3 regions of the Arthrobacter sp. LjRoot78 genome follow, and region 1 is predicted to be linked to each of the others. Evidence: riboswitches for the same ligand, from Rfam matches in the RefSeq annotation. Region 1 holds a riboswitch; each other region holds the start of a gene.
The links. A riboswitch is a leader RNA that binds a small molecule or an ion and turns the genes downstream of it on or off. The one in region 1 is predicted to bind S-adenosylmethionine.
Positions count from the first base shown of each region.

Region 2: another riboswitch for S-adenosylmethionine. It lies ahead of ACSQ1X_RS19970 (DUF1737 domain-containing protein); the one in region 1 lies ahead of metX (homoserine O-acetyltransferase MetX).
Region 3: another riboswitch for S-adenosylmethionine. It lies ahead of ACSQ1X_RS13535 (aminotransferase class V-fold PLP-dependent enzyme); the one in region 1 lies ahead of metX (homoserine O-acetyltransferase MetX).

Region 1 is NZ_CAXUTG020000001.1:1,490,521-1,498,201, reverse strand. It holds gene mmsB (3-hydroxyisobutyrate dehydrogenase) at 1-282, opposite strand, end outside; gene ACSQ1X_RS06845 (LysR family transcriptional regulator) at 456-1,355, shown strand; gene ACSQ1X_RS06840 (zinc-dependent alcohol dehydrogenase family protein) at 1,363-2,481, opposite strand; gene ACSQ1X_RS06835 (MFS transporter) at 2,487-3,881, opposite strand; gene metX (homoserine O-acetyltransferase MetX) at 4,054-5,265, opposite strand; SAM riboswitch class IV at 5,278-5,393, opposite strand; gene ACSQ1X_RS06825 (bifunctional o-acetylhomoserine/o-acetylserine sulfhydrylase) at 5,485-6,801, opposite strand; SAM riboswitch class IV at 6,871-6,986, opposite strand; gene ACSQ1X_RS06820 (VOC family protein) at 7,147-7,681, shown strand, end outside.
Region 2 is NZ_CAXUTG020000001.1:4,287,927-4,295,607, forward strand. It holds gene ACSQ1X_RS19955 (PLP-dependent cysteine synthase family protein) at 1-559, opposite strand, end outside; gene ACSQ1X_RS19960 (aromatic amino acid ammonia-lyase) at 556-2,151, opposite strand; gene ACSQ1X_RS19965 (NtaA/DmoA family FMN-dependent monooxygenase) at 2,156-3,451, opposite strand; SAM riboswitch class IV at 3,684-3,798, shown strand; gene ACSQ1X_RS19970 (DUF1737 domain-containing protein) at 3,833-4,150, shown strand; gene ACSQ1X_RS19975 (rhodanese-like domain-containing protein) at 4,147-4,557, shown strand; gene ACSQ1X_RS19980 (O-succinylhomoserine sulfhydrylase) at 4,558-5,766, shown strand; gene ACSQ1X_RS19985 (hypothetical protein) at 5,812-6,054, shown strand; gene ACSQ1X_RS19990 (nuclear transport factor 2 family protein) at 6,171-6,563, opposite strand; gene ACSQ1X_RS19995 (hypothetical protein) at 6,645-6,968, opposite strand; gene ACSQ1X_RS20000 (glutamate--cysteine ligase 2) at 6,997-7,681, opposite strand, start outside.
Region 3 is NZ_CAXUTG020000001.1:2,904,752-2,912,432, forward strand. It holds gene ACSQ1X_RS13515 (DoxX family protein) at 1-61, shown strand, start outside; gene aroA (3-phosphoshikimate 1-carboxyvinyltransferase) at 68-1,444, shown strand; gene rsgA (ribosome small subunit-dependent GTPase A) at 1,434-2,549, shown strand; gene hisN (histidinol-phosphatase) at 2,614-3,426, shown strand; SAM riboswitch class IV at 3,644-3,757, shown strand; gene ACSQ1X_RS13535 (aminotransferase class V-fold PLP-dependent enzyme) at 3,793-5,205, shown strand; gene ACSQ1X_RS13540 (class I SAM-dependent methyltransferase) at 5,296-6,069, shown strand; gene ACSQ1X_RS13545 (metal-dependent transcriptional regulator) at 6,101-6,814, shown strand; gene ACSQ1X_RS13550 (fluoride efflux transporter FluC) at 6,830-7,246, shown strand; gene ACSQ1X_RS13555 (fluoride efflux transporter FluC) at 7,243-7,611, shown strand.

The sequences.
Region 1 (7,681 bases):
GGAATCCACCAGCAGCGTCCGGGTGTCGGTGTGGGCCAGGACGCCGTCCTCGCCCAGGTACACGGCACGGGCGTGCTCGCCCTTGGGCAGCATGGTGAAGACGACGTCGGCACCGTCCACGGCCGCGGCAATGCTGGCCACGGGCTTCACGCCGCCTGCTTCGGCAGCCGCCACCGCCTCGGGGTTGAGGTCGAATCCGCGGACGTCGTGACCGGCCTTAGCCAGGTTTGCTGACATGGATCCACCCATGTTTCCGAGACCGATCCAGGCGACAACTGCCATGGCGAAAGCTCCTTTGCTTCGTGTACCAGCCCTATTGCTGGATGTTCAGTGTCCACCATCACACCCTGCTACAGTGCAATCAAGGGGAAAAAATACAGACGGTATGTGCATTGATGCACATACCTCCGAACAGCCGTTCCGGAGATTGAAAGTGTGGAAGTGAAGAAGTGGATTTGAACCGGCTGCCGAGTCCGGATGACCTGCTGATCCTGCTGACGGTGGCCAGGCTGGGCCGGTTCAACGCCGTGGCAGAAACCCTGGGCACAACGCACACCACCATTTCCCGCCGGATCATGGCGCTGGACAAGCAGCTCGGCGGACGGACGCTGGAGCGCAGCCCGCACGGCTGGGAACTGACCGAACTGGGCAGCCAGGCCGTTGCCGCCGCCGAGGCGATCGAGGCGACGCTCGGCTCTCTGACCGGCGCTCTCAGCAACGGCGAAGATTCGCTGTCCGGCCTGGTCCGGATCAGCACTTCCGACGGCTTCGGTGCAGAATTCGTCGCGCCGGCGCTGGTCCGCCTGCAGCAGGACAATCCGCTGCTGAATGTGGAGATGCTCAGCGCCACACGCAAGGTCAGCCAAAACCGTTCCGGCGTGGACCTGGAAGTGGTGGTGGGCCGGATGGAGGTCACCAACATGCAGCCTGTCTTCCTCACGAACTACTTCCTGCGGCTCTACGCGAGTCCGGGCTACGTCCGGTCCCGCGGACTGCCGGCCGCCCTGGAAGACATCAAGGAGCACGGCTTTGTTTCCTACGTCGAGTCGGCGCTGCAGGTGGCGGAGCTGGGGCACCGGTCGTCCCAGCTGCCAGCCCCAAAATCCAGCTTCCAGGCCACCAGCGTCTTCGCCCAGGTGGAGGCGGTCCGCTGCGGTGCGGGCATCGGCCTGCTGCCGAACTTCATGGTCGCGGACAACCCGGACTTCGTTCCGGTGCTTCCTGAGCTGTTCCAGCGGCAGCTTCCCATCTGGGCGGTGGCCCGTCCGGAGTCGCTGCGCTCGGCGTCCGTCCGGGCCGTGGTGGCAGCGCTCAAAACGGAAGTGTCAGGCCGCCAGGACATCCTGGCAGCCTGACATTTACCTATGCCTGGAACAGGCGGCGAACCACTGTCCCGGCCGCCAGCGCATCGAGGCCCTCGTTGATTTCCGCGAGCGGCCGCGTGTCCGTGTGCAGCAGTTCCACCGGAAGCCGTCCGGCGCGCCAGTGGTCAAGATACAGCGGAATGTCGCGCTCCGGGACCGCGTCTCCCATGTACGAACCAAGAAGCCGCTTCCCCGCACCGGCGAACTGGAGCGCTCCCACAGTCAGTTCCGCTGAGGGCTTTGGCAGCCCGACGGAGACGACGGCGCCGCCGCGGGTGACGAGGTCCAGGCACGAGCCGATCACCCCCGCGGACCCCACCGCTTCAACGGCGACGTCCACACCGTCGCCGGTCGCCTCAGCGACCAGTCGCGCGGCATCGGCCGGAGTTCCCACTGCCGTCGCGCCGCAGTCCATTGCGAGCTGATGCTTGCCCTCGTTCGGGTCGATGGCAATGACGGCGGCGGCACCGGCCAGGGACGCCGCCATCACGGCGGAAAGCCCGACGGCGCCGAGGCCGAAGACGGCCACCGACTGTCCGGCGGTGACCGCCGCGGTGTTCAACACTGCGCCCATGCCGGTGAGCACGGCGCAGCCGAACATGGCCGCGACGGTGTCCGGGACGTCGTCGCCGATCACCACGACGGATTCCCGTGCCACCACGGCGTAGTCAGCAAAAGCCGATACCCCGAGGTGGTGGTTGATCCGCTCCCCCGACGGCGTCCGCAGCAGAGCCTCCCCGTGCAGCAGGTCTCCCGAGCCGTTGACCTCTGCGGCGCGGTGGCACAGGGCCGGGCGGCCGGAGCGGCACGCGCGGCAGTCGCCGCAACTGGGGACGAAGACGAGCACCACATGGTCCCCCGCCGAGACGTCCTCCACTCCCTCGCCGACCGTCACGACCCTCCCGACGGCCTCATGCCCCAGCGCCATGGGCAGCGGCCGTACCCGGGAGCCGTCCACCACCGACAGGTCCGAGTGGCACAGGCTGGAGTAGGTGATGGCCACCCCGAGTTCGCCGGCGCGGGGTTCGGGCCGCTCAAGTTCCTCCACCACGAGCGGGCGGGCCTGCGTGTAGCTGGTGCCGGCGGGGACAGCGGCGTAAAGGACTGCTGCTCGCATCGAAACTACTTCCTGGCGGATACTTTGGCAGCGGCCAGGAGGTCCGCCGTGCCCTGCGCGTCCGCGGCGTCAACGTCGTGCAGCGAAATCCCCCGGGTTTCCTTGAGGAAGTACACCGCCACCATCGTGACCAGGCACGCGCCCAGCAGGTAGAGCGCCACCGGGACGGAGGACTTGAAGTTGCTGAGCAGCGCCGTGGCGATGATCGGGGCCAGTGAGCCGGCAACGATCGAGGTGACCTGGTACCCGAGTGATACGCCGGAGTAGCGCATCCGGGTGGGGAACATCTCGGCCATGATCGCAGGCTGGCCGGCGTACATCAGTGCGTGGAACAGGAGGCCGATGGTGATGGCGGCGAGGATGACGAGGTCGTTCTTGGTGTCCATCATCGGGAAGGCGAAGAAGCCCCAGGTGCCGCCGAGGATGGCGCCGGCCATGTACACGGGCTTGCGGCCGAAGGCATCCGAAAGCTTGCCGACCATCGGTACGGCGCAGAAGTGGATGAAGTGCGCCACCAGCAGGAGCAGGAGGATCCTGGACGTGTCGGTCTGGACCACAACCTTCAGGTAGGTGATGGAGAACGTGACCACGAGGTAGTAAAGGATATTTTCAGCGAACCGCAGGCCCATGGCGGTGAAGACACCGCGCGGGTACCGGCGGAAGACTTCGGCCACGCCGTAACCCTTGTTCTCGACGACAACTTCCTTGCGTGCCTCGAGGAAGATGGGGGCATCCTGGACCTTGGTCCGGATATAGTAGCCCACGATCACGATCACCGCGGACAGCCAGAAGGCGACGCGCCAGCCCCAGCCGAGGAAGTCGGCGGAGGACAGCGTGGAGGACAGGGTGAAGAGCACGCCGGTGGCCAGGAGGTTGCCCATGGGCACGGCAGACTGCGGCCAGCTGGACCAGAATCCGCGGGACTTGCTGGGGCTGTGCTCAGCCACGAGCAGCACGGCGCCGCCCCATTCCCCGCCGACGGCGAATCCCTGCACGAACCGCAGGAACACCAGCAGGGCGGGTGCCCAGTAGCCGATCTGCGCGAAGGTGGGGAGGCAGCCCATCGCGAACGTGGAGACGCCCACCAGGATGATGCTCAGCTGGAGCAGCTGCTTGCGGCCGAACTTGTCACCGAAGTGGCCAAAAACGATGCCGCCGATGGGACGGGCGACGAAGCCCACCGCGTAAGTCACGAAGGCGGCAATAATCCCGTCCAGCTCCGTGCCGGAATTGGGGAAGAACATCTTGCCGAAAACCAGTGTTGCCGCCGAGGCGTAGAGGAAGAACTCGTACCACTCAACAACAGTGCCGGCCATCGAGGCCGTCACCACCTTCTTCAGGCCGGAGGCCTTGACGTCAGTCTCATCTGTGCGCCTTGCGGCGGAGTCTTGCGTGCTCATTTGTGAACTCCTTCGGCGTCTCCGTCGACGCCATGTGGACCATTCCGTAGCGGCCGCGTGTGATGTGCACCACCAACGCGCCGGTCCCCTAGAGTATGGACTCACATTGCCGCAGGCTCAACGCCATTTTCTGCAGAACTGCTCTGCAAAAATGCACATTGAGCCGACGGGGCTATGCGAAGAAGTTCTGCCGCAACTGCGTGCTGAGCTGGCCGATCTCGGTCAGGAAGCCGTCATGGCCGATGGGCGCTTCGATGACGTGCACTGGCACATCCCCCGGCAGCGCAGCCGCGAGTTCATAAGACTGTGCCGGAAAATACAGCCGGTCCGTATTCACGGCGGCAATAAAGAACTCGGCCGTGGCCTGGGCCAACGCGTCCTTGAGCGGACCGCGCCCGCGGCCCACGTCGTGGCTCATGAGCGCTTCGGTGATGGCGATGTAGCTGTTGGCATCGAAGCGCCGGACCAGCTTGGTGCCCTGGTGGTCGAGGTAGCTCTCCACCTGGTAGCGGCCGCGGTCCCCCAGCGACACCGCTTCGAGCGGGCTCTCGCTGCTCTGGGCGTTGCGGCCGAACCGGGTCTCCAGCTCGTACGCGGAGCGGTAGGTGATGTGTGCGATCCTGCGTGCCAGGGCCAGGCCGGCTTCCGGCTCCGGGCCGCCGTAGTAGTCGCCGTCGTTGAAGTTGACGTCCTGGCGGATGGCGAGGGTCTGGGCCTGGGCAAAAGCGATCTGCTCGGCGGTGCTGCTCGCTCCAATGGATATCACGGCACAGCGCCGGACGCGGTCCGGGTAGCTCACGGCCCATTCCAGTGCCCGGGCTCCGCCCAGGGAGCCGCCCAACACCGCGTACCAGCTCTCGATCCCCAGCGCATCCGCCAGCCGGGACTCGGCCGCCGTTGTGTCCCGCAGGGTCACCAGGGGGAAGCGCGAACCCCACGGCTTACCGTCCGGGGCCGGGGCGGAAGGACCGGTGGAACCGTAGCAGCCGCCGACGATGTTGATGGAGACCACGAAGTACTTGTCCGTATCAACGGGGGCTCCGGGTCCGGCCAGCTGTTCCCACCAGCCTTCCTCGTCGCTGGCACCCCTGGTGACGTGCGTGGTGCCGGTGAGGGCGTGCTGCACCAGCACGGCGTTGGAACGGTCCGCGTTCAGCGTGCCCCATGTTTCGTACGCAAGCGTTACGTCCGGCAGAAAGCCGCCGGCCTCCAGCTCCAGCCCGCCAACGCTGAGGAACTTGACCGTACCGTCAGGGACGGCGGTGTCCACCGTGCTGGTATCCGTGTTGTTGCCTGTCGTTGTATCCGTGGTGTTGCCTGTGGTTGCATCCACTGCGCGGGTATCTGTTTCGGGTACACCGCTGCGGGTGACGGCAATCGTCATCTGAGGACCTCTTCTTCGCGCTTGCCCGCCGCCAACTGGCCGGCAGGCCAGGTCTTCACCCGGGGCACCCCGCCGCGGAAGGAGGGTTGCCGGCCAGCAAGCCGGGGCTGTCGCTGGCACTCATGACCTTCAAAGAGTCTACGAAATGCGTCGCCGCAATGGCTAAGAATGTGACATCAATATGACTCCCGGCGTCGTGGACGCCGGGAGCCGTACTGGTCAGTCGCCCTTGGCGGCGCGGAAACCGGCGTCGAGGTCGGCGATGATGTCGTCGATGTGCTCCAGCCCCACCGAGAGGCGGACCAGGCCGGGGGTCACACCGGCCACGGCCTGCTGCTCTTCCGTCAACTGGCTGTGCGTGGTCGACGCCGGGTGGATGACCAGGGAGCGCACGTCACCGATGTTTGCCACGTGGGAGTGCAGCTCCAAGGCATCCACGAACCGCTTGCCTGCCTCGGCCCCGCCGGCGATGTTGAAGGACACAATCGCGCCGGTGCCCTTGGGTCCATACTTGCGGCCGCGCTCGTACCAGGGGCTGGACGGCAGGCCCGCATAGGCGACGGATTCGACGTCGTCCCTGGACTCCAGCCACTCGGCGACGGTCACCGCGTTGGCAACGTGCCGCTCCACACGCAGGCTCAGGGTTTCCAGCCCCTGGGCGATGAGGAAGGCGTTGAACGGGGATACCGCCGAACCGAGATCGCGCAGCAGCTGGACGCGGGCCTTGAGGATGTAGGACAGGTTCGCCCCCAGTGCACCGTCCGCCCCGAGGTCGCGGGCGTAGACAAGGCCGTTGTAGGTGGGGTCCGGCGTATTGAAGCCCGGGAACTTCTCCGGGTCCTTTCCGAAGTCGAAGTTGCCGGAGTCCACGATCACGCCGGCGATGGCGCTGCCGTGCCCGCCGAGGTACTTCGTGGCCGAGTGCACCACAATGTCGGCACCCCATTCCAGCGGCCGGATGAGGTACGGAGTGGACAACGTGTTGTCCACGATCAGCGGGACGCCTGCCTCGTGGGCAACGCGGGACACGCCTTCGATGTCCAGGACATCCTGGCGCGGATTGGAGACCACCTCGGCGAAGAAGAGCTTGGTGTTCGGCCGGACGGCATCCTTCCACTGCTGGAGGTTGTCCGGATCCTCGACGAACGTCACGGAGATGCCGAACTTCTTCAGGGTGTGGGCCAGGAGGTTATACGTGCCGCCGTACAGGCTGGGGCTGGCCACCACGTGGTCGCCGGCTTCGGCCACGTTGAGGATGGCGAAGGTTTCGGCAGCCTGGCCCGAGCTGAGCAGGAGCGCTGCCAGGCCACCTTCCAGGCTGGCAACGCGCTGTTCCACCGTGTCCTGGGTGGGGTTGCCGATGCGGGTGTAGATGGGCGCCAGCTCGGCCAGCGCGAAGCGGTTGGCGGCGCTTTCGGCGCTCGGGAACACGAACGACGTCGTCTGGTAGATAGGCAGTGCCCTGGCGCCGGTGGCGCTGTCCGGCTCCTGGCCGGCGTGGATCTGGCGGGTTTCGAATGACCATGCGTTGGACATCGGAGAGCTCCTTCTGAGGAAGGGCACCTCTGCCCTGCAGGACATGCTGGACATTCCCTGGCAGGACTGGTGCCGCGCTTGCCGCCCGGCGGTTGCCGGAGGGCCAGGTCTTCACCCGGGGCACCCCACCGCGGAACGAGGGTTGCCGGCCAGCTAGCCGGGGCTTGATGCTGGCGCTCATGACCTGGCCCCAGTCTAGGAACGGCGGATTGCCTGTGAACAGCTTTGTGACGAAGGACGTCAGCGGCGTGATTTCACGGGCCTCAGGCCGGCCCGCCATGACATCCCATCTTGGTAAGGCCACCCTTAGCTGAGAGCTCCATCACAAAGTGCCAAGATGAGGGCATGCGCATGGATCACGTCTCTTACGCCTGTGAACAAGATGGCTTGGCTGCCACCACCGAACGTATTGCAACCGCCCTCGGCGTCGAAGCCGTGAAGGGCGGGGTACACCCCCGTTTTGGCACCCGCAACATGATTATCCCGCTGGCCGGGCACAAATACCTGGAGGTTGTGGAGGTCCTGGACCACCCGGCCTCCGACAAGGCTCCGTTCGGGCAGGCTGTCCGGGCACGCTCCGCAGCCGGCGGCGGCTGGATGGGCTGGTGCGTCGAAGTGGACGACCTGGCACCGTTCGAAGAACGCCTCGGCCGATCGGCTGTCAACGGCAACCGCAAGTTCCCCGACGGCCGCGAACTCGTCTGGAAGCAGATCGGCATCCTGGGCCTCATTGCAGACCCGCAGGTTCCGTACATGCTCAAGTGGGAAGGCGACCCGGAGCTTCACCCGTCCAACGCCTACCCAAGCAACGTTAAGATGTCCAGCCTCACCATCGCGGGCTCGGCCGAACGCGTCACGGAGTGGCTCGGTCAACCGGTCG
Region 2 (7,681 bases), 2.8 Mb from region 1:
TCCCGGCCGTCTGCTGCCAGATCTCCGGCGCGGTCCCTTCGTAGTGGGCCCGCGGGTTTGCCGGGTTGTCGAACTGCTGAGGCCGCCAGGCGCCCGGGTTCTCGGCCGTGATCCGCGCCGCAACGGCCCGTGCGTTCTCCGGCGACTCCGACGGCGCCGTCCAGTCCGTCACCACCACCCTGGCGCCGTAACGGTGCAGCGCGGCGAGTTTCTCGGATGAGATGGTGTCCCCGGTGACCACCACCACAGGATGCCCCGTCAGCGCGCCGATGAGCGCCAGCCCGATCCCGGTGTTCCCCGAGGTGCTCTCCACAATGGTTGCCCCCGGCCGGAGCTCACCGCTCCGCTCAGCCGCGCGGACCATGCTCAGGGCCGTCCGGTCCTTGATGGAGCCGCCCGGGTTATCCGATTCGAGCTTGACGTACACAGTGCTGCCGAGGCCTTTGGAGAGGACATCCAGCGGCACCAGCGGCGTGTTTCCCACCTGCGCCAGGACAGCTGCGGCGTCCGCCGCAACATCAGCGGCCTGAACCGCGTGCCTGCCTGTCATGATGCTCATCGTTGCCTTTCCGTGCTGCCGGCGGGGCCGTCGTCGAATGCGGCGCCCAGGAAGCCGGCGCCTAGGAAGCCGTCCAGTTCTACGGAAGCCTGTTCTACGAGCGCTGCCGCCGGCAGATGCCGGGCCAGGAGGCCGGACAGACGGGCGACGACGGCGGCAGTCCCCTTTCCGAGCGGCCGCACCGCACGGGCTTCCGCCCCGCCCAGCAGGTACGCGGCGGTCAGAGCCTCGATCGCGAGCAACTTCCCGGCGGCGTCCACGGAACGCTCCAGCAACTGGAGGGCCAGCGGCGCCAGGGTGGAGTGGTCTTCGATGTCCGCGGAGAGCGTGGGCGCCCCCAGCGTGGCCGGCGCCGCGAGGACCTTGAGCTCGGACAGCAGGCCGGCCGCCGAATACCAGAGCAGCCCGGGCAGTTCTTCGGGCTCCAGCGTGGCTCCGTTCCTGGCAGCCTCGAGGTGCCGCTGGCGGATCAGGCGCTGCGGCGGGTAAAGCTTGGCAATCCGGCGTTCGCTGCTGATCCCCAGATGGGCCAGTCCCAGGCGCAGCGCCTCGAATGCCAGGGCCAGCTGCATGGGCTGGAAGTTCCCGCCGGACACCATCCGCCCGGAGCCGACGTCGGTGAGCGGGTTGTCGCCCCGGCCGTTGAGCTCCACCTCCAGGGCGTCTTCCAGAGAAGTGACCTGCCACCGGACAGCACCGTGGGTCTGGGGCGCCGCCCGGAAGGACAGCGCGTCCTGCACGGAAACCTTCCGGGTGTGGTCCTCCAGCCAGCCTCCCTCCAGGAGCCCCAGCACGTGGGCCGCCGTGACCGCCTGACCGTGCACGGCTTTGGCAGCCTGCACCGCTGGCGAAAACGGGCTGAGGTTGCCCCCGCCGTCATGCCTTGCCGTCGCCTCAAGCGACAGCGCGAGCGCCGTGTCGGCAAGATCGGCGAGCCGCAGTATGCGGTGCAGCACCAGCGCGCCGACACCGATGGAATAGGAGTTGGAGCTGACCAGGGCCAGGGCCTCGCCGGGCGCCAGTTCCAGCGGAGCCAGCCCGGCGTCGGCCAGCGCCTGCCCGCCGGGCACCAGCTGCCCGTCCGCGCTGACAGCCTGGCCCTCCCCGATGGCGACGGCGGCCACTGCGGCCAGGTGGGTGAGGTCGGCGGAACCAACGGATCCTTCGCGGGGGACGGCGGGGACCACACCCCGGTTAAGCATGTCAGCGTAGAAGCGGGCTGTTTCCGGCCGGACTCCGGAGCCGCCGCGGCTGAAGCCCACCAGCCGCGCCAGGATCACGGCCCTGACCTCGTCGGCGCCCAGCAGGTCCCCCACGCCGCTGTTGTGGTACCGCACCACCTGAACCTGGTAGGCAAGGATCGACTTCTCTTCCACAGCGGTGTCCCGCCCGGAGCCCAGCAGCGTATTGAGTCCGTAGACGCGGTGGCCGGAGTCGATGGCCTGCTCCACCACCTCGCGCGAGCGCCCGATCATTTCCAGGGCGTCCGTGCTGAGGACGAACTTCACGGCCGGGTCAGCCGCGGCCTCGGCGATGTCCCTGGCACGCAGGTGCGCCGTACCGATCAGGAAGTTGCCGCTGCCGTTGCCCATCGGACTAGAAGTCCAGCAGGTTCCGGCGGAAGCCGCCGTCGCCGTAGCTTGTCCGGAGCAGCCCGCGGCGCCGCAGCACGGGCGCCAGGCGGTCCAGCACCCCGTGAACGGTGGCCGGGTCCACGAAGCCGGAGAACAGGAACCCGTCTCCGCCCACCGTGGCCCCTGTCTCCTCGAGGTAGTCCGCAATGTCCTCGGCGGTGCCGATGATGCTGTCCCCGGCGCCGCCGCTGCGCGCCTGCAGGAGCTGGCGCAGCGTGGAGCCGGGCGGACCGGCTTTGGTGAAGTGATCCAGGGTGCCCTGGTTGCTGTTCGTGGTGAGTTCGGGGAGCGGGGCGTCGAGGTCGAACTGTTTGAAGTCGATGACGGAGAGATACGAGATGGAGTTCAGCTGGCTGTCGATGTCGCGCTGCGTGAGCCGGCGCCGCTGCTCCCGGAGTTCGTCCGCTTCTGCCCGGGACCCAACCACGGTGGGTTTGAGGACGAACAGCACCTTGACGTCGTCGGGGTTCCTCCCTGCCGCTGCCGCCTCGGCCCGGATCGAGTCCCGGTAGGCCTTCATGCCGTCCGCACCCCTGGCCAGGGCGATGGCGACGTCCGTGTTGGCACCCGCGAACGCTTTGCCGCGCGGGGATGCCCCGGCCTGCACCAGCACCGGTTCCTCGGGTAGCGGCGCGGTGTTCAGCGGTCCGCGGACCTTGAAGAACTCGCCGTCGTGGTTGATGGGGTGGACCTTCGTGTGGTCCGCGAAGACGCCGGCGTCCGCGTCCTCCACAATGGCGTCCGGCTCCCAGCTGCGCCAGAGCTTGCGCACCACGTCCACAAATTCCTCTGCTTTCTCGTAGCGGAGGTCGTGCTCGATCTGCTGGTCCAGGCCGTAGTTCTGCGCGGCCAGGTCACTGCCGGAGGTCACCACGTTCCAGCCCACCTGGCCGTTGGAGAAATGCTGCAGCGTGGCCAGCAGCCGGGCCGCGGTGAACGGCGGGTAGAAGGAGGCGCTGACTGTGGGAACAATGCCCAGGTGTTCCGTGGCGGAGAGCAGGTACGGCACCAGTGCCAGCGGATCGTGCTTGGGCGCGAACGACGCCTGCGCCAGCGACACCTCGGCGCTGCCGCCGTAGGTGTCCGGCACCGTGAGGGAGTCTTCGATGATGAACAGGTCCAGCCCGGCCCGCTCGAATTCGCGCACGGCATGCTGGTACAGGGCGGGCTTTTTCCAGTCGTAGCCGATGCCGTAGCCTGGCGTGCCCCAGCCCTGGACGCCGAAGCCGTGACCCACAAACCAACCGAAGTGCAGCATGGGACTGACTGTATTCCCGTTCGATCCATTCACGGCTGCCTGATTTCATCCGGCGTTACAGCGGTTCATCTCCCGTCATTATCCTCCCGGCAGGGTCTTTTGTAACCGCAGTACGGGGTCACGCACGGGTCACTGGAAACACGGGGCCAGCACCGCTTTCAGCCCTCTCCCGTTACGGAAGATGACGACGACGGCGGTGCAGGCCGCCGTCGTAAGTGTTACGTTTTTGGGGAGTAATGAGAACCGGTGCCAAGCCCTGACTGGCCGGTCGGCAACCCTCCTTCCACGGCGGGGTGCCTCAGGTGAATACTCGGCATATCGACCCATTCGAGCTGCAAGCGTGAGAGAAGGAGATCCGTCGTGTCTGACGCACCCGCCCCACTGGCTCCGGCCACCGAACCGGCCGCCGCCGGCCAGGAACTACCGGCCCAGGACCTGCCCCAGGAAAAGCTGGCCTACCGGCTCATCACCGGCCCCGATGACCGCTCCTTCTGCGAGCGCATCTCCGCAGCGCTGGCCGATGGTTATGTTTTGCACGGGAGCCCGGCGGCCACGTTCAACGGCACCAGCGTGATCGTGGCGCAGGCCGTGGTCCTGCCCGCAGCCATCGCCAGCTCGGACGCCGCGGTGGCAACCGCCGTGGACGAACTTGAGTTTGACCTCGACTTCCCCGGCGAGGGTTTCGAGGGCCACGCATGAGCTACGCCGGAGACCTGAGCCCCCAGGACGCCTGGGCCAAGCTGGAACAGGGCGCAGTCCTGGTGGATGTCCGCACCGAAGGCGAGTGGGCCCACATCGGCATCCCGGACACGAAAGCCACCGAAAACGATCCCCTCTTCATCCAGTGGACCTTCCCCGGCGGCATCCCCAACCCGGATTTCATTCACCAGCTGAAGCAGCAGGCACCGGAGGACACCGGCGTTGAACTGGTGTTCCTCTGCCGTTCCGGCGTCCGCTCGGTCGCCGCGGCAATCGCCGCCACGCAGGCCGGCTTCACGGCCTACAACGTCCTCGAAGGCTTTGAAGGCGAACCGGACCGTTATGGCGAGCGCACCGTCAACGGCTGGAAGAACCGCGGACTACCCACCAACCTCGGAAAGAACTAAGTGACTTTCAATCCCGACGCCGCCGGCTGGAACCCCGACACCCAGGCTGTCCGCGGCGGCCTTGACCGCACCAACTTCCAGGAGACGGCCGAGCCGATCTTCCTCAACTCCGGCTTCGTGTATGAATCCGCGGCAGCCGCCGAACGCGCCTTCACGGGCGAAGACGAACGGTTCGTGTACTCCCGCTACGGCAACCCGTCGGTGGCGACGTTCCAGGAGCGGCTCCGGCTGCTCGAGGGCACGGAGGCGTCCTTTGCGACGGCGTCGGGCATGTCCGCCGTCTTCACTGCCCTCGGTGCGCTGCTGGCCGCGGGCGACCGCGTGGTGGCTGCCCGCTCGCTGTTCGGCTCCTGCTTTGTGATCCTGAATGAGATCCTGCCCCGCTGGGGCGTGGAAACGGTGTTCGTGGACGGCCCGGACCTGGAGCAATGGCGGGCCGCGTTGGCGGAGCCGACGACGGCGGTCTTCTTCGAGTCGCCGTCGAACCCGATGCAGGAGATCGTGGACATCGCCGCGGTCAGCGAACTGGCCCACTCGGCCGGGGCGACGGTCGTCGTCGACAACGTCTTTGCCACTCCCCTGCTGCAGCGCTGCGGCGAGCTCGGCGCGGACGTGATTGTGTACTCCGGCACCAAGCACATCGACGGCCAGGGACGGGTGCTCGGCGGCGCCATCCTGGGCACCAAGGAGTTCATCGACGGCCCGGTCAAGCAGCTCATGCGCCACACCGGGCCTGCACTGTCCGCATTCAACGCCTGGGTGCTGACCAAGGGCCTGGAGACCATGGCCCTGCGCGTCAAGCACTCCTCCGCCTCCGCGCTTCGCCTGGCCGGATGGCTGGAGGAGCAGCCGGCCGTCAGCTGGGTCAAATACCCGCTGCTGAGGTCGCACCCGCAGTACGAGCTGGCCGCCAAGCAGATGAAGGCCGGCGGCACCGTGCTCACGCTGGAGCTCTCACCGTCCGCCGGGCGTTCGGCGAAGGAGGCCGCCTTCGCGCTGCTGGATGCGCTGCGGATCATCGACATCTCCAACAACCTGGGCGATGCCAAGTCGCTCATCACCCACCCGGCCACCACGACGCACCGCGCCATGGGGCCGGAAGGCCGAGCGGCCATCGGGCTCAGCGACGGTGTGGTCCGGTTGTCGGTTGGACTCGAGGATGTCGACGACCTCATCCGCGACCTGGAGCAGGCACTCAAGCAGATCTGACCGGGTCTTCTGTGACGACCGTGTCTGCAGTGCCATGATGAAGGCGTGCCCTTCTTTGGTGACATTGCTTATGGTGATGCCGGGCTGTCCCGGAACCGCGCCCAAGCCCGTGCCCGTGCCCGGGCAGCCGCGGTGCTTCTGATGCTGGCAGCCGCGGCCACCGCAGTATCGGGCTGCGGTTCGGCCGGAGCCTCAGATCCGGCCAGTACGAGTGCGCCGGCGTCCCAAAGCACCTCCACGCCGTCGTCGCCGCCGTATCCGTCCTCGCCGCTTGCCACGTACGAGTGACCAAGCCGGACTCGTGCCGGGATAACAACGTCTGGCAGGTGGGGCAGACGGACTGAATCGCCAGCCGCGGCGCCGAAGGTGCAGAAGTACCGGGTCGGATTTCGGAGTAGCTCCGGCTAGCCCCAGAATGCGTCGCCTTTCGCAGTGTCCTGGAAGAACTCCCGCGCCTCGGTAATCTTGCCGTCAGCCACCCGGAATGCGATTGCGCCGTCCTGGTCCAGGGACCGGCCGCCGGTCTCTGCTCGGTTGTGCTGGACCGCAACGGTGTTGGTTTCCCCGCCGATGATCTCCTCAACGGTCACCTTCAGGTTGCCTCCGGAACGCGTTCCGAGCTCACCGAAATAGGCCAGGATGGCGTCGCGTCCCTCCTTCTTTCCGGACAGCACGCCGTCTCCGGCAACGTGCCAGACTGCGTGCTCCGCGAACATTTCGCCAAGGGTTGCCATATCGCCTGCACTGAATGCCTCGTATCCGCGCCGGACCAGTTCAACATTCTCCTGGGTTCCCATTTCGGGTACCTTCCCGTCTTCGTCGTCGGGTAATTCTCGGACGGTTCAAGGCTATTCCCGCGGAATTTGATTGTCGATGAGTTAGGTGTCGAGCTCCCAGTGCAGGCGGATCGCTTCGGCGATGGGACCGGCCGCCACATCCACCGTGAAGGCCACAGGTGCGGTTCCGGTCTCTTCAATGACGGTGTCGTGGTAGACCCGGCCGCAGGCAGGGCACAGCGTGTAAAGGTCCTCATCCCCGGGCCAGGCCGCGAGTCCCTCCGGCACGGGAGTGCCCTCGCCGAGGTGGACGGGCATGCCTTCGGAGTTGGCCTGGATCAGCCCCTCGTCGCTGACGGTGTTTCCGCAGACACAGGTGATGGTGGTGACATCATGGCCGGCGACTGTGGCGAATTCGGTTTCCATGGCGCGCTCCGGGGTAGTAGGAACCTGATCAGGACTGGCGGACGCGCAACAGCACCGGCGCCTTCTCGCGCGCGGTGATGGCTTCAGCCGGGCGCATGCTGACATCCACCGCGTGGGCCACCACGGCAGCCAGCCCGGCGGCTGCGTCCGAGCTGGCCGCCAGGCCCTCCTGCATGGCACGGCGCTGCTGTTCCGAGCCCGTGCCCCGGTCCAGGACCCTGCGCATGCCTTCGCGGGCCAATTCCAGCTCGCCCTGTTCGGCCAGGACGGGCGCCACGTAGTCCACCAGTGCCTCCACTACTTCAGCGGCCGGTGCCGGGCGGAACGTGCCGAAATCGAGCAGGTCTCCCCGAAGCCCGCAATTGCTGGCCTGCCACGCCGCCATCCTGAGGAGCACTGTGGGTACGGGGGCCGGGTCCACACCGGCCCGCCATTCCCTGCTGGCCGATTCCACCAGACCGCGCACAAGGACGGCGATCAGGGCCGCGTCCTCGGCATGCAGGCAGACGTCTGCCACCCGGACTTCCACGGTGGGGTGGTTCCGGGAGAGCCGCGCGTCGAAATAGATCATGCCTTCATCCAGCAGCACGCCGCTGTCGAGCAGCCGGGTGACCACGCGGCGGTACATGGAGTGGGTCCCGAAGATCTGGGACGGGCCCGACGTCGGCCAGCGGTTCCACGCCTGCGTGCGGTAGCTTTCGAAACCGGTCTCA
Region 3 (7,681 bases), 1.4 Mb from region 1:
GAATCTCAATAAGGCCGAAAAAGCAGTCCGCAAGGCCGTGGACCACGCCGTGAAAGCATAGGCACGAATGACAGGCACTGCCCCCGCCCCAGTACCGTCCGCGCCGGTTGCGGACGACACCTGGCCCGCGCCGTTCGCCGAAGCGCCGGTCGACGCCACAGTCACCGTCCCCGGTTCGAAGTCCCTCACCAACAGGTACCTGGTCCTTGCTGCCCTGGCCGACGGGCCGTCCCGCCTCCGTGCACCCCTGCACTCCCGCGATTCGGCCCTAATGATCCAGGCACTCCGCCAATTGGGGGCCGGAATCCGGGAAGTCCCGGGGGACGGCTCATTCGGGCCCGACCTTGAAATCACTCCCCTCGCCCCGGATGCGACGGCGGCGGATGCCGCCATCGACTGCGGGCTCGCGGGTACTGTGATGCGCTTCGTTCCCCCTGTGGCTGCCCTCCGCAGCGGCGCCACAGTCTTCGACGGCGACCCGCACGCCCGCAAGCGGCCGATGGGCACCATCATCGAGGCGCTGGCAGCCCTCGGCGTCGATGTCCGGGCCGCCGACGGAACCCGGCCGTCCTCGCTTCCCTTCGCGGTGGCCGGCACTGGCGAAGTGCGCGGCGGACACCTGGTGATTGATGCAAGCGCCTCATCGCAGTTTGTGTCGGCGCTGCTCCTTGTGGGAGCGCGTTTCACCGAGGGCCTGCACCTTGAGCACGTGGGCAAGCCGGTCCCAAGCCTCGACCACATCAATATGACCGTGGCCGTACTGCGCGAAGTCGGCGTGTCGGTCGACGATTCCGTCCCCAACCACTGGGTGGTGGCGCCGGGCTCGATCCGGGCCTTCGACCGCCGCATTGAACAGGATCTGTCCAACGCGGGCCCCTTCCTCGCAGCGGCGCTGGCAACCGGCGGTACCGTCCGCATCCCCAACTGGCCCGCGCCCACAACGCAGGTCGGTGACCTGTGGCGCAGCATCCTGGCTGCCATGGGCGCCACGGTCACGCTGACCGACGGGACACTCACCGTTACGGGCGGACCGGAAATCAAGGGCGCAGACTTCGCCGACACCAGCGAACTGGCACCGACCGTGGCAGCGTTGTGTGCGTTGGCAACAACCCCGTCGCGGCTGACCGGCATAGCGCACCTCCGCGGCCACGAGACCGACAGGCTTGCCGCACTCGTCACGGAAATCAACCGCCTGGGCGGGGACGCTGAGGAAACCGCCGACGGCCTGATAATCCGGCCTGCAAAGCTCCACGGCGGAACAGTTCACAGCTACGCCGACCACCGGATGGCCACCGCCGGGGCCATCCTCGGCCTCGCCGTTCCCGGCGTCGAGGTTGAAGACATCGGCACCACGTCCAAGACAATGCCCGACTTCCCGCAGCTGTGGGAAGCTATGCTGGCACCACAGCCGGGCCGGCAGACGGAACAGGCCAGTGGGGCGTAGCACCGGTACATGGGACGAGTCCGATATCCGGGTCCGTCCCAACAAGAAAGGTACGCGTCCACGGACCAAGGACCGGCCCAGCCATGACGACGCCGTGACCGGCCGGATCATCACGGTGGACCGCGGGCGCTACACGGCGGTGGTGGGCGAAGACAGCGGCAACGAGCGCATCGTGGTCGCCGCGCGGGCACGCGAGCTGCGTCGTTCGCCGGTAGTGGCCGGGGACTTCGTGTCCCTGGTGGGTGATGTTTCCGGAGAGCCCGACACCCTTGCCCGGCTCGTGAAGATCCAGGACCGGCGCACCCTTTTGCGGCGCAGCGCCGACGACACGGATCCGATTGAGCGGGCGGTCGTGGCGAATGCGGACCAGCTCGTGGTGGTGGTCGCCGCCGCCAATCCGGAACCCCGCACAGGATTTATCGACCGCGCCCTGGTGGCGGCATACGACGCCGGCATCGAGCCGCTGCTGCTGGTCACCAAGGCGGATGTCAAGGATCCCACCGAGCTCCTGTCCAACTACCGGCACCTTGATTTCCCGGTCATCATCAGCCGGACCGCCGACGCCGCCGCCTCCGGCATCGATGCCCGCTCGGACGACGGGCTGTCCGCGCGCCTCGACAGCGACGCCGTCTCGCAGCTCCGTTCACACCTCGACGGCAAGGTCACCGTCATGCTTGGGCATTCGGGCGTGGGGAAGTCCACCATGGTCAATGCCCTGACCGGCGCTGAGCGGGCCACCGGAGGAGTCAACGCCGTCACCGGGCGGGGACGGCACACGTCGTCGTCGGCACTTGCCCTGCGGATCAGTGACGCGCCCGCCGGAAGCTGGATTATTGACACCCCGGGTATCCGGTCATTCGGCCTTGCCCACGTCGATCCGGACCGGATCCTGCGTTCGTTCCCCGACCTCGAACCCGGCACGGATGCCTGCGAACGCGGCTGCAAGCATGATGCATCCGCCGTCAACTGCGGCGTGGACGCCTGGGTGGCCGAAGGACACGCAGGGCCGTCCGGCGCGGCGCGTCTTGCGTCCCTGCGGCGGTTGCTCGGCACCGATCCCCGGATGGAAGCTCAGGAAGCGAAGGAACTCGGCATCGTTTCGTAGCAGGCGGAGGGGCCAGGGACCTGACATCCCGCCCGGCCGGCCACAGAGACGGTAGTTTGGAACCATGACCCAACCCGCTTCGAGCTACAACGACGACCTGCGCCTCGCCCATGTACTGGCTGACTCTGTCGACTCCCAGACCATGAGCCGCTTCAAGGCGCTGGACCTTCAGATTGAAACCAAACCGGACCTGACCCCGGTCACGGATGCTGACAAATCAGCTGAAGAGTCCATCCGCGGCCAGCTGTCCCGTTCCCGCCCGCGGGATGCCGTCCTCGGCGAAGAATTCGGCAGCTCCGGGCACGGTTCCCGCCGCTGGATCATCGATCCGATCGACGGCACCAAGAACTTCGTGCGCGGCGTGCCGGTGTGGGCCACCCTGATCGCCCTCGTGGATGAGGGCGAGCCGGTGGTCGGCCTGGTCAGCGCACCGGCGCTGGGAAAGCGCTGGTGGGCCGCTAAAGGGGCTGGCGCCTACATGGGACGGTCGCTTGCGGCAGCCACCCGGCTGAAGGTTTCGAACGTGTCCAAGCTCTCGGACGCCTCCCTCTCCTACTCGAGCCTTAGCGGCTGGAAGGAACGCGGCAACCTGGATGAATTCCTGGGCCTCACGGAGGACGTCTGGCGGACCCGGGCCTACGGCGACTTCTGGTCTTATTGCATGGTGGCCGAAGGGTCCGTGGACATCGCCTGCGAGCCGGAACTGAACCTCTACGACATGGCCGCCCTGGTGCCCATTGTCACCGAAGCCGGAGGCCGCTTCACTTCGCTGGAGGGAGTGGACGGCCCCTTCGGCGGGAATGCCCTCGCCACCAACTCGATCCTCCATTCGGAGGTCCTCAAGCGCCTGAACCCGGACCTCGACGACCTCCTCTGACGCGCAGCGCACCCCCCGGTCGCTAGGCGCGAGGGCGGCAGATCAACGCAGCGCCGAATGAACGCAGTGCCGAATAAACGACGGCGGACGCCCCTCCCAAGGGTGCGTCCGCCGTCCTTTGTTCGGCCGCAACGCCATTCTTCTGCCTCGCGTAACAAAGTGCTTAATAATTGCCGCAACTTTCCCGCGGCGCTGTCAATGTCCTAATCTCGAAACAGGTCACGAGTGCCAGCGCTAAACCCCGGTTTGCTGGCCGGCAACCCTCCATTCGCGGTGGGGTGCCCCGGGTGACGACCAGGCCGGTCCGGAACGGACCCGGCAAGCGCGGATCCCCGGAGTGAGGGGTCCCTTTACAGTGAGGTCCCCATGACTACTGCCACGTTCCCCGCAAACTCCGGAACCGCCCCCGCCCCAGCCCGTCTGGATGAACGGTTCAGCGTCGCCCGGCGCCCCCTCTCGGCCGTCACCGGCGCGGAGATCCAGGCTCCGCTGATCCAGGGCGGCCACGTCCGCTACGCGAACCTGGACTACGGCGCGTCGGCACCGGCACTGTCCGTCGTCTCGGCCTACCTCAACGAAATCCTGCCGTACTACGCCAGCGTGCACCGAGGCGCGGGCTACGCTTCGCAGATCAGCACGTCCGTGTACGAAAACGCGCGGAATATCGTCCGCGGCTTCGTGGGCGGCAGGCCGGACGATTCCGTCATTTTCACCAGGAACACCACCGACTCCCTGAACCTGCTGGCGGGCTGCCTGCCGGTGGCGGACGGCCGCCACACCGGTGAAGTGCTCTACCTGGACATCGAGCACCACGCCAACCTGCTCCCCTGGCAGGGCGTGCCGCACCGCAGCGTGGTTGCCGCGTCCACCCTGAAGGCAACCCTGGAGAGCCTGCGCACTGAACTCCGGCAGGGTGACATCAGCCTGCTGGCCGTCACCGGCGCCTCCAATGTCACCGGCGAAATCCTTCCGATCCGTGAACTGGCCGCTTTGGCGCACGAACACGGCGCAAGGATTGTGGTGGACGCGGCGCAACTGGCCCCGCACCGCCGCATCGACATCGCAGCGGACGACGTCGACTACCTCGCCTTCTCGGGTCACAAGCTGTATGCACCCTTCGGCTCCGGCGTCCTCGTGGGCCGGCCGGACTGGCTCGACGCCGGGACCCCCCACCTGGCAGGCGGCGGAGCGGTCCGCGAGGCCCGGCTGGATTCCGTCAGCTGGGCCACGGGACCGGCACGGCATGAGGGCGGCTCGCCCAACGTGCTCGGCGCCGCCACCCTTGCCCGCGCCACGCAGGTCATCGGCGCTCTGGACCAGGAGCTGTGGCACGCCCACGAGACCGCCATCCGGTCCTTCCTCGTGGAGGGGCTGCAGAGGATCGACGGCGTCACGGTGCACCAGATCTTCAGCGACACCAATGACACGATCGGGGTGGTCAACTTCTCCGTCGCCGGCTACGACGCGGGCCTTGTTGCGGCCTACCTCTCCGCCGAACACGGCGTGGGCCTGCGGGACGGCCGCTTCTGCGCCCACCCGCTGCTCAAGCGGCTGGGACTGCCCTCGGGCTCGCTCCGCGCAAGCTTCGGCGTCGGATCCCGGCTGGAGGACGCCCAGCGCCTGCTCGCTGGCATTGAGGAACTCCGCCGCACGGGCCTGGGCTGGGACTACGTTGTGGACGCGGGCCGCTGGGTGCCGGCCAACGACACCCGCAGCTACCCGGAATGGGCGCCCAATACCCCCGGCACCGCCGGCGCGGCGCCCTGCACCGACGACTGAGCGTTGGGCCTGAGGCCCGAGGACTGGGGACACGGTCTGTGCGGTAAATTCGAGGGGTAAGAATTCCAGCCTGCCCGAAGGAGATTGCACGTGGCACGGGGAGGCCCCAAACTGCACCACCAGCGCCGGCACGAGCTCGGCCAAAGCTTCCAGGACGGCGGTGAACACTACGACCGGGTCCGCCCAAGCTACCCTGGCGACTCTGCGGACTGGCTGATCGAAAGCGTCGGCGGGATCGCCGGAGTGTCCGACGCCGCTGACATTGGGGCGGGGACGGGCAAGTACACCGCATTGCTGGTGCAACGCGGGCTGGCAGTCTCCGCGGTGGATCCTTCACCGGACATGCTCGCCCAACTGCGCCTCGTCCTGCCGGGAGTTCCAGCGACGGAGGGCACAGCGGAGGCAACCGGACTCCCGGACGCGGCGTTCGACGTCGTCGTTGTTGCCCAGGCCTGGCACTGGTGCGATCCCCTCCTGGCAAGCACCGAACTGTCCCGCATCCTCCGCCCTGCCGGCGTGCTGGGACTGGTGTGGAATCAGCTGGATACGTCCGTCCCGTGGGTCCACCGCTTGTCCCGGATCATGCATGCAGGGGACGTGCACAAGCCGGACTTCCGTCCCGCAATCGGGCCGGAGTTTGCCGGGCTTGAGAGCCACCTGACACGCTGGGAAGACTCAGTGACCACCGGAGACATCGTCGAACTGGCAAAGTCCCGCAGCTATTACCTCGCGGCCGGCGAAAGTACGCGCGCAAAGGTCCGCCACAACCTGGACTGGTACCTCCACGAGCACCTGGGCCATTCCCCGGCGGACACCATCGGACTTCCCTACCTCACCCAGACCTGGCGGGCGTTCAAAGCATGAGTGCCGCAGCCAAAGCGGTAGGCTTGGACTCGTGAAGACCAGCGCGCCCTCCTCCTCCATCGAGGACTACGTCAAGGTCATCTACTCCTTTACGGAGTGGCAGGACAAGCCCATCACGTCCTCGCAGCTGGCCCAGCGGCTTGGCGTCGCAAACTCCTCGGTCTCGGAGATGGTCCGCAAACTCAAGGACCAGGGCCTGGTTGACCACAAGCCGTACAGCGCCATCACGCTCACGGCGGACGGAATCCGCCTCGCGCTCTCGATGGTCCGGCGTCACCGCCTGATTGAGACCTACCTCGTCCAGGAACTCGGCTACAGCTGGGATGAAGTCCACGACGAAGCCGAACTCCTGGAACACGCAGTGTCGGATACCTTCATCGAGCGGATGGCCCGCAAGCTCGGCGATCCCCTGCGCGACCCGCACGGTGACCCCATCCCGGCAGCGGACGGCACGGTCCATATGCCGCACGCCCATCGGATGAGCGAACTCGACGACGGCCACACAGGCCGGATCACCCGGATCAGCGACGACAACCCCGAACTCCTGCGCTATCTTTCCGCGCAGGAGATCGATCTCGATGCCGACATCGAAGTGCTTGGCCGGAAACCCTTCGGCGGCGCACTGGTGGTCCGGATCGGCGCTGCCGGAGCCGGCCGCGAATTCGACCTCGCCGATGAGGTGTCGTCAGCGCTGTGGGTATACAGCGATTCACGCCACGCCGGATGCCGGCTGGCGGACGCCTGAATGCGTGCCGCCTGAATGAAGGCCCTCAGAAGCGCCGGCTGGCGTGCCTGGACGGCAGTCGCCCTCGGGGCTCTCGTGGGGACGGAACTCCGCTACGGTCTGGGCGTCCTCCTGCCCGAACCCCCTGGCGCGATCCCGTGGACCACCTTGGCCATCAACGTTTGCGGAAGCTTTGTCCTTGCCGCGCTCACCACGGTGTGGATGGCACGCCCCAGGACAGCGTTCTGGCTGCGGGCGGGGATTGGGCCCGGGCTGCTGGGCTCGTTCACAACTTTCTCCGCCGTGGTCTTTTCCGTTAACCAGGAGGCCCGTTCCGGGCAGCACGTGACCTGGCTGATCTATCTCGGCCTCTCGCTGGTTCTGGGTCTCGGTGCGGCCGCCGCGGGCTGGAAAGCAGGCAAGGCCCTGAGCGACCGGACAGGTGGATCATGACAGCGCTGCTGGTAGGAATTTTCGGCGTTGCAGGAGGCCTGCTCAGGTTCTCCGTCGACACGTACTTCGCGCACCGCGCTGGCGACCGCCGGCACTGGCCCTGGGCTACCCTGGTGGTCAATGTCATCGGGTCGCTGATCATCGGCCTTTCCCTGGGCGTTACCGGCAGGCTGGGGCTCGGCGGGGAATGGCATGCGGCGATCGCCACCGGGCTGGCCGGCGGGCTGACAACCTTCAGTTCCTGGACCACTGCCACCATCCGGCTGGTCAGTGAGGTGCGGTACGTTGCAGCTGCCCTGAACGTCACGGTCAACCTCGTGGCCGGGCTCAGCGCCGCCGCCGCGGGAATTGCCATCTCTGGCTGAGGCTTGCCGGCCGACAGCGTGTGGAGACCCGGCCTCTGCGCCGGAGTCCCGCCGTCGTGAACGAGGAGCG